Regions from separate parts of the Streptomyces sp. NPDC030143 genome, predicted to be linked through region 4. Evidence: riboswitches for the same ligand, from Rfam matches in the RefSeq annotation. Region 4 holds a riboswitch; each other region holds the start of a gene.
What was found. A riboswitch is a leader RNA that binds a small molecule or an ion and turns the genes downstream of it on or off. The one in region 4 is predicted to bind cyclic di-AMP.
Positions count from the first base shown of each region.

Region 1: it holds a riboswitch for cyclic di-AMP, as region 4 does, so the genes downstream of both, ACZ4YY_RS28985 (C40 family peptidase) here and ACZ4YY_RS23760 (transglycosylase family protein) in region 4, are expected to answer to the same signal.
Region 2: it holds a riboswitch for cyclic di-AMP, as region 4 does, so the genes downstream of both, ACZ4YY_RS28325 (M23 family metallopeptidase) here and ACZ4YY_RS23760 (transglycosylase family protein) in region 4, are expected to answer to the same signal.
Region 3: it holds a riboswitch for cyclic di-AMP, as region 4 does, so the genes downstream of both, ACZ4YY_RS08350 (M23 family metallopeptidase) here and ACZ4YY_RS23760 (transglycosylase family protein) in region 4, are expected to answer to the same signal.

Region 1 covers NZ_JBVIAY010000020.1:128,211-130,400, forward strand. The annotation lists gene ACZ4YY_RS28980 (ATP-binding protein) at 181-639, shown strand; gene ACZ4YY_RS28985 (C40 family peptidase) at 738-1,211, opposite strand; cyclic di-AMP (ydaO/yuaA leader) riboswitch at 1,215-1,356, opposite strand; gene ACZ4YY_RS28990 (hypothetical protein) at 1,773-2,081, opposite strand; gene ACZ4YY_RS28995 (ATP-dependent Clp protease proteolytic subunit) at 2,089-2,190, opposite strand, start outside.
Region 2 covers NZ_JBVIAY010000019.1:151,940-154,129, reverse strand. The annotation lists gene ACZ4YY_RS28330 (M16 family metallopeptidase) at 1-660, shown strand, start outside; cyclic di-AMP (ydaO/yuaA leader) riboswitch at 1,155-1,322, shown strand; gene ACZ4YY_RS28325 (M23 family metallopeptidase) at 1,336-2,091, shown strand.
Region 3 covers NZ_JBVIAY010000004.1:1,150-3,339, reverse strand. The annotation lists gene ACZ4YY_RS08360 (dihydrofolate reductase family protein) at 1-288, shown strand, start outside; tRNA gene ACZ4YY_RS08355 (tRNA-Met) at 337-410, shown strand; cyclic di-AMP (ydaO/yuaA leader) riboswitch at 818-975, shown strand; gene ACZ4YY_RS08350 (M23 family metallopeptidase) at 985-2,007, shown strand.
Region 4 covers NZ_JBVIAY010000014.1:135,214-137,403, forward strand. The annotation lists gene ACZ4YY_RS23755 (transglycosylase family protein) at 1-670, shown strand, start outside; cyclic di-AMP (ydaO/yuaA leader) riboswitch at 876-1,044, shown strand; gene ACZ4YY_RS23760 (transglycosylase family protein) at 1,048-1,755, shown strand; gene eno (phosphopyruvate hydratase) at 2,127-2,190, shown strand, end outside.

The DNA.
Region 1 (2,190 bases), on a different contig from region 4:
TACGTCCTGCCGTAGCGGAGTTCACCGCATCGGGCGACAGATATATGCACATCCTGGTGGATCGCCACCCGTGACCGGCGGGGTGATGGCACTCTGGCGGCGAAGCACCAGTCCGGGACCGTACTCGAACCATCCGCTCCGTGTCGGACCGCGGTCCCGTGGGAAAGGGACGACGTCGCCATGGCAGACCATCTGGAAGCATCCGTCACTCTGCCGAGCGAACCCGCCTCGGTGTCCACCGCCCGCGCCTATGTGCTGAGCACCCTCGGGGAATGGGGCCTGCCGGCCGACACGGAGGTGGCCGACACCATCCGGCTCATCGTCTCCGAACTCGCCACCAACGCCGTACAGCACACCTTCGGGCAGTCACCCACCTTCACGGTGGACGTCGTGCTCGACCGTGACGAACAGTTGCGCATCGGTGTCACCGACAGCCACCCGCGCTTCCCCAAACGCCTGCCGGCCGCCGTCCAGCAGGACAACGGCCGGGGCATGGTGATCATCCGCTGGCTGACCGCCGAGTGCGGCGGCAAGCTGCGCGTGCGGCCCACGCGCGAGGGCGGCAAGACCGTCTTCATCGAACTGCCGTGGGCGGTCCCGGCGGAGCCGGTGACGGCGGCGGGCCAGCAGGAGCCCTGACCCGCGCCCGGACGGCAGCGGCCGCGCGCGGTAGGGGCTTCGCCCGGCAACCGGGGCGGTGACGGCGTGTCAAGGTCCGCCGGCACCGCCCCGGAGGGTCACCTGACCCGTCCGTACCAGACGCTCTTGGTCCAGATCTTCTGCAGACGCACCACGTCCCCGGTCTTCGGCGAGTGCCAGATCTTGTTGTGACCGGCGTAGATGCCCACGTGGTAGACGTTCGACCCCGAGTGGAAGAACACGAGGTCACCGGCCTTGCGGCTGCCCGCCGAGATGTGACGGGTCTTGTTGTACTGCTGGGCGGCCGTCCGCGGCAGCGTCTTGCCGGCCTTCTTGTACGAGTACAGCGTGAGGCCCGAGCAGTCGAACCGGTTGGGTCCGGTGGCGCCGTACTTGTAGGGCGCACCCTTCTTGGACGCGGCGATCTGGAGGGCCTTCGTCGCGGGAGTCACGGCCGCGGCGTCGGAGGCGACACCCGGCACCACGACCGAGGCGCCCACGGCGGCGATGGCGAACGCCGAGGCCGTACCGGCCCGGGCCATGAGCGACGGGACACGATTCAGCGCAGTCATGCGCAACCCTTCGTCAGCCGCCTGTGAAGGATGACCTGTCGGATTCGGGCTGGCGAAGTTGCCCGGCCGCTGACGCGGCTTCACCCCAAGGGCTGCTCGGCCCGGCGCCTCCCCGCGGGGATGACCGTTCCGGCGACCCGTCGTGCTTGGGTCCTCCACTCCTGCCGATGCACTTCTGTCGACCGGTCATCCGGGCGGCGGCAGGACTCGGCGTCCGCCCGGACCGCCCCGCCGCTTGTGGCGGGGGCTTGTCGTCAGTCACGGATCTTGGCTCACGGATGTCCGAAAATCCCAATGGAATCGGGGATTTGTGGGCTTACTCACCACTCACCCGTTCGGGTGGACACCCTGATGTTCGATCAGATGTCAAGGTCGCATAAGGCCTCCGACCAGCGGCGGAACCCTGAGTTCCACCCAAGACGCGGGGGTGTCGCGCAACCCGTGAGGGCCCGGAACAGCAGTCAGATCTACACCGAACGGAGGTAAGCCGTTCAGCCCGTTTCAACCCCGGGCCGGACGGCGCGCCCGTCACGCGACCGACCGGGCCGGACGCGCGCCGCGTCAACTGTCGGAGAGCGGCGGAACCGTGACGCGCGCCGTGCGTCGCTCGCCGTCCAGGACGCGCAGCGCCCGCGCGAGCGTGGGCGCGTGCACCTCGCTCTCGCCGCGCTGGTGCATCAGCGTCAGCGCGTCGCGCAGGGCGGTCACCCGGCCCACCAGCGCCTGGGCGGCACGCAGTCCGCGGTAGGTGTCTCCGTGGCGGGCGGGGTTGATCCGGCCCAGCAGGTCGACCACCTCGAGGTAACGGTCGATCAGCTCGGCCTCGGCCCGCGTCAGCGCGGGCAGCGGCGGCAGCTCGGGAGGCAGCATCGGAGGGTCACCTCGCGTCCGGCGCGGTGCCGGTCACCCGACGGGCCGGCATGACCCGGTCCGCCAGGCCGTACTCCACCGCCTGATGGGCGTCGAGGATCAGGTCGCG
Region 2 (2,190 bases), on a different contig from region 4:
CCGCCGGTGACCGCCGACGACACCGGCCGGGTCGTCATCGTGGACCGTCCCGGCGCCGTCCAGACGCAGCTGCTGATCGGCCGTATCGGCCCCGACCGGCACGCGCGCGTGTGGCCCGCGCAGATCCTCGGCACCTACTGCCTCGGCGGCACCCTCACCTCCCGCCTGGACCGTGTCCTGCGCGAGGAGAAGGGCTACACCTACGGTGTCCGCGCGTTCGGGCAGGTCCTGCGGTCGGCCCCGGACGGCTCGGGTGCCGCGATGCTCGCCATCAGCGGTTCCGTGGACACCCCGAACACCGGTCCCGCCCTGGACGACCTGTGGAAGGTGCTGCGGACCCTCGCCGCGGAGGGGCTCACCGACGCCGAACGCGACGTCGCCGTGCAGAACCTCGTCGGTGTGGCGCCGCTGAAGTACGAGACGGCCGCGGCCGTCGCCTCCACACTGGCCGACCAGGTCGAGCAGCACCTGCCCGACGACTACCAGGCGACGCTGTACCAGCAGCTCGCGGCGACCGGGACGGTGGAGGCCACCGCGGCCGCCGTGAGCGCCTTCCCGGTGGACCGTCTGGTCACCGTCCTCGTCGGTGACGCCGCACAGATCAAGGAGCCCGTCGAGGCGCTCGGCATCGGCGAGGTGACGGTCGTCCGGGCCGACTAGGAGTCCGCTGAAAATCTTGGAATCACGCCCGGTTCGCCCGGTTCAACCTGATTGATGGGTACGGGCGATCCGGGGCCGGCCGGGCGGCCCGAGCGAGATCTTCAGGAGCCTTCCAGGGCGTGTTCCGAACATCCCGCCCGGTCCGCGACGCCCGGCACGGCGCCTCGCCGCGTGGTCGGGATCGTCCGCGCACACCCGGTGCGCGGACGGCCCTCCGCCTCGCGATGCACCGCACCGGACGCCGCGGGCCCCGCCCTCCGGGCGGGCGGCGCTCCTTTCGGAACACGCCCCGGGACCGGCTGCGGCACGCACGCGTGAGGGGCCCTGGTGACGAGACGGTCACCAGGGCCCCCTGATGTCCGAATTGGGGGAGAGGCTGCCTGTCTGCCCTGTGGCATGCGCTACAAAACCCGCGTTCCGTTTGGGGATTGACAGCGGGCGCGTCTAGCGTCGTCCGGGCTGTTCGTCGGGCACTGCGCCGCACCCGCGGCACCGGACAGTCATCGCCGAGTCCCCGTACGGCGCGAGCCAGGGGAGCCGGGGACCCAACTGTGCAGTCCCTGGGGTGAATCGGACGCCCGCGCGTGTCGCGAGGGTGGCCGTAGGAGACCTTCCTGCTCCGAACCCGTCAGCTAACCCGGTAGGCGAGAGGGAAGGAAAGGACCACTCAACTTCATGGCGTTCACCTGCGCCACCGGGAAGCACCGCCGTCCCAGCCGGATGAAGCGCACCACCGCCCGCGCCGCGGGCATCGCGGCGCTCACCACCACCGGCGTCATCGGCACCGTCGCCTCCTCCCCGGCTCTCGCCGCCGAGACCCCGGCCGAACAGACCGGCCTGACCCCCGTCGTCACCATCGGCCACTCCGTCGCCGGCGAGATCGACGACCAGGCCGCCGCCCAGAAGCAGGCCGCCCAGGAGGAGGCCGCGCGCAAGGAGGCAGCCGCCCGGGCCGCCGCCAGGGTCAAGGAGGAGCGGGAGGCCAGGGCCCGCGCCGCCCGCGAGGCCGAGCGCAAGCGCCTGAACACCTTCGTGGCGCCGATCACCGGTTCCTACGTCTCCACCGGCTACAGCGCCGGCGGTTCGCTGTGGTCCTCCGGCAGCCACACCGGCATCGACTTCCACGCCGCGAGCGGCACCACCGTGCGCGCGGTCGGGCTCGGCACCGTCGTCGAGGCGGGCTGGGGCGGCGCGTACGGCAACCAGGTCGTGATCCGGATGAACGACGGCACCTTCACCCAGTACGGCCACCTGTCGACCATCGAGGTCTCGGTGGGCCAGCAGGTCACCCCGGGCCTGCGCATCGGCCTGTCGGGCGCCACCGGCAACGTCACGGGCCCGCACCTGCACTTCGAGGCCCGCACGAGCGCGGAGTACGGCTCGGACATCGACCCCGTCGCCTACCTCCGCAAGCACGGCGTGAACGTCTGATCGTGAACGACTGACGACGCACGGCGACAGATCGTCCAGCCCCGGCCCGCACGGCCGGGGCTTTCGCCGTTTCACGCCCGGCCCTGTCCAAAAAATATC
Region 3 (2,190 bases), on a different contig from region 4:
GACCCGCGGCTGGCCACGGCCACCGTGTACAGCAGCCTGGAACCCTGCGCCCGTCGGTCCTCCCGGCCCGCCCCCTGTGCCCGGCTCATCCTGGAGGCCGGGGTGCGCCGGGTCGTGACCGCCTGGCGGGAGCCGGACACCTTCGTGACCGCGGCCGACGGCACCGGTCTGCTGGCCGCGGAAGGCGTCGACGTCGTGGTGCTCCCGGAGTACGAGGACCTGGCCAAGGCCCCGAACCTCCACCTCCGGGTGGAGGGCCGTCCACCCCGGGAAACCCCGTTCGAATAACCGTTGTACTTCGGGTCCCGCGCATGGCGTACACTGGTGTCATACCGACGCGGGGTGGAGCAGCTCGGTAGCTCGCTGGGCTCATAACCCAGAGGTCGCAGGTTCAAATCCTGTCCCCGCTACTGAAAGCCGAGGGCCGGAATCCGATCAGGATTCCGGCCCTCGGTGTGTTTCCCCCAGGTCCTCCCGGTTCTCCGATTTCCCTCGGTTCCCCTCGGTTTCTCCCCGGTTGTCCCCGAATCCGCCTCGTCGCGTCTGTCGCGGTTTTCCACGTCTCCTCTGGCGCCTGTCGTCACGTTTCGTGAGCGCGCGAGCGCCCAGCGCATAACAACTGAGTCACCATCACAACCGGAGGGTTGGCCCCCGCGTCCCCCGCGGCGGCCAACTCGCCCGTTTTTCACCGCTCCTGCGCCGAAAGTCCAGGCCAAAAATGTTGTTGATCAAGCGGAACAGCTTGGAAACCAGCCCTCGGGTCTATTAACGTTCGATAACGCAGCGCGGTCGTCCCAGCCGTCACAAGAGGCGGCTCCGTGCGCACGCGCCGAATCCCGTAAGGGAACCGGGGAACCACCACCTTGGGGTGAATCACGCGGAATCCGCCGTGTAACAACGGTCGGTATACGCGCGTAGGAGACCTTCCCGCTCCGAACCCGTCAGCTAACCCGGTAGGCGACGGAAGGAAAGGAGCACGCCCGCGTGGCGTCCAACCCGCCTGCCCCAGAAGCCCCCATCGCGCCCAGCCAGACCTTCGGTTACGGCGGCTACCGCACCGACGAGGGCCCCTGGGAGGAATGGAACCCCACCGCGGAGTCCATTCGCCCGGTACGCGGCCGGCACCGCGTCGCCAAGCAGCGCGGCGGACTCGCCCGCAGCTCCACCGTTCTCGGCGTCGGCGTCATAGCCGCCGTCGGCGCGGGCGGCATGGCCAGTGCCAACACCGGCAAGCCGCCGGTCTCCATCTCCATGCCGGACCTCCCCTCCGTGGGTTCCCTGATCTCGGACGACAACACACCCGAGGAGACGGCACCCGCCCTCGCGAGCTTCGGCACCACCGTCGCGGCCGACGACACCGTCGAGAGCGCCGCCGACGCCGGCGAGACCCTGCGCAGCCGCATCATGGCCCAGGCCGAGTCGCAGCAGACCCAGCTGGAGGCAAAGGCCCAGGCCGCCGCCGAGGCCGCCGCGGCCAAGGCGGAGGCCGACGCGGCCGCCAAGGCCAAGCAGGAGGCGGAGGCCGAGGCCGCCGCCGCGAAGAAGAAGGCCGCCGAGGAGGCCGCGAAGAAGGCCGAGGCCGAGCGCCTGGCCGCGCTCGCCAAGCAGTACACGCTGCCGACCTCCTCGTACACCATCACCTCGACGTTCGGTCAGGCCGGCGCCTACTGGTCCTCCGGCTACCACACCGGCCTCGACTTCGCCGCCCCCACCGGCACCCTGCTCAAGGCCGTCCACAGCGGCACGATCACCTCCGCAGGGTGGGACGGGTCGTACGGGTACAAGACCGTGCTCACCCTCGACGACGGCACCGAGATCTGGTACGCCCACCAGTCCTCCATCAGCGTCAGCGTCGGCCAGAAGGTCTCCACCGGTGAGGTCATCGGCCGCGTCGGCGCCACCGGCAACGTCACGGGCGCCCACCTCCACATGGAGGTGCACCCGGGCGGCAGCTCCTCCGGCATCGACCCGGCGGCCTGGCTGCGCGGCAAGGGGCTCAGCATCTGAGCCCGCTGGGACCCTGACGGCGTCAGGGCCCGAAGATCCGACAGCGTAAGGGCCCCAAACCCCGAGGCCCCACCCCTGAGGTCCCGTACCTCCCCTGACGTCCGGGGACCGGTGAGGTGGTTTCCCGGACGGTTGCGAACCGTTGGCCGGAGGCGCGGAATACCCGCCTCCGGCCGCGGTGTT
Region 4 (2,190 bases):
CAGCAAGGAGTCCGGCTCGGGGAGCGTCGACACCGGTGTGCCGGACGCCACGTCCGACTCGCCTGTCTCGTCCGGCTTGTCCGACCTGTCCAGAGGCTCGTCCGGCTCGTCGAACCCCTCAGGAGTCTCCGACTCCGCGAAGGGGTCGGGCGCGTCCGCCGACCCGTCCGCCGAATCCTCCACGGATGCCGGCAACTCAACGGATACGCCGTCGTCGTCCCCTTCGTCCCCTTCCTCCCCCTCCGGAGTGGACGACTCCGCCGCACCGGGCACCTCCGAGGGCTCCGGGGCGAGCGGTTCACAGGGGACCGGCAGCTCGCCGACAGCGACCCCCGGAACGGACGAGTCAGACAACTCGGGGCAGAGTGCCGGTTCTTGGAGCCTCGTCGACACGGGTTCCCTCGGCGCCGGCCGCCACCGCGGCGCCACCGCGGACGAGGGTGCGGCCGACGGCGCCGCCACCGCCCCCTCCGGCCGGCACGCCGCCAACACCCTGGACGGCGCGGCGAGCGCCTACACCGTCCAGCCCGGCGACTCGCTCGTGTCCATCGCCGACTCCCTTGAGCTCGACGGCGGATGGCGTGCGCTCTACTCCGCGAACCAGGACGTCATCGGCGCCGACCCGGGCGACATCGTCCCCGGTCAGACCCTGGACACGGGCGTCGAATAGGGCGGAAACCCCGCGAAAAACAGCGGGAGTTCACGTCATGGTTCGCGCTGAATGTCCGGTTTGGCGAAAGTGTGGGATGAGTCTCAGAAGCCCTGATCGTCTTTGAAATTCCGCCGATCGCGTGTCTACGGTCGTGACCGCTCGGCAATCCGAGCCCCGGCTGCCGCAACGCCGAATCCTGCCAGCGGCCGCCCGGGAACAGTCGTCGCGTCAAGCGCCGTAGGCAGGAGCGGGGGACCCAAGGTAAGCGCCGGCCCCGGCAGTTGATGCCGGATCCGGCTAGGGGTGAAGCCACGCCTCCCAGGAGGAGTGGCCGGGCAACTCAACCGGCCCGAACCCGACAGCTCACCTCGCAGGCGTCGGTGAGGGGATCCACCATGCTGTTTTCCGGCAAGGGCAAGCACCGTCGTCCGTCCAAGGCCACTCGCGCCATCGCCATCGCCGGTGTCACCGGTGCCGCCGTCGCCGCCCCGCTGATGGCGGCCGGCAACGCCTCCGCCGCCACCGCCTCCGAGTGGGACGCGGTCGCCCAGTGCGAGTCCGGCGGCAACTGGTCCATCAACACCGGCAACGGCTACTACGGCGGTCTTCAGTTCTCGGCCTCCACCTGGGCCGCGTACGGCGGCACGCAGTACGCCTCCACCGCCGACAAGGCCACCAAGTCGCAGCAGATCGAGATCGCCGAGAAGGTCCTCGCGGGCCAGGGCAAGGGTGCCTGGCCGGTCTGCGGCGTGGGCCTGTCCGGCGCCGCGTACAACGGCGGCGGCACCTCCTCGTCGTCCTCGTCCTCCTCGTCGTCCTCCGGCGACTCCTCGGACAGCGGCTCCCGCTCCACCGAGCAGCAGAGCGCCTCCCGCTCCGCCGAGCGCCCGGCCACGAAGTCCCAGAAGACCGTCACCACGCCGACCGGCAAGAAGGTCAAGAAGGGCGACGGCGAGTACAAGGTCGTCAAGGGCGACACCCTCAGCTCCATCGCCGGCAAGCAGAAGGTCGAGGGCGGCTGGGAGAAGCTGTTCCAGCTGAACAAGGACATCGTCGAGGACGCCGACCTCATCTACCCGGGTCAGCAGCTTCACCTGAAGTGACACCCGGCTCCCAGGACGGCCACAGCCCCCTCACAGCCGAGGTCCGCACACTGAGGACCTCGTGAGGGTCCCCCCGTCCCCACGGGCTCCCCGCCCCGGTGCGTTCTCCCCCGTACGCACCGGGGCGGGGTTTTCTCTTCCCCGGCCTCTCCCGGCGGCGACCCCGCCCGCCCCCCGGATTTCGCCCAATCGTCGCCCTCCCTCTTTGTTCCGGACGGGAACAATGTGTACCGTCAGGCTGTCCACGGGACGGTCGGTCGGCTGCCGACGGCCCGGGGGCGGTTAGGCTCTAGTCGCAAGGCTCCGCAAGGGTCCGTCACGACCCCTCGGGCCCCGCACTACCAGCGTCACATCCCAAGAAGGAGATGCTCGTGCCGTCCATCGACGTCGTCGTAGCCCGGGAAATCCTGGACTCCCGAGGCAACCCCACGGTCG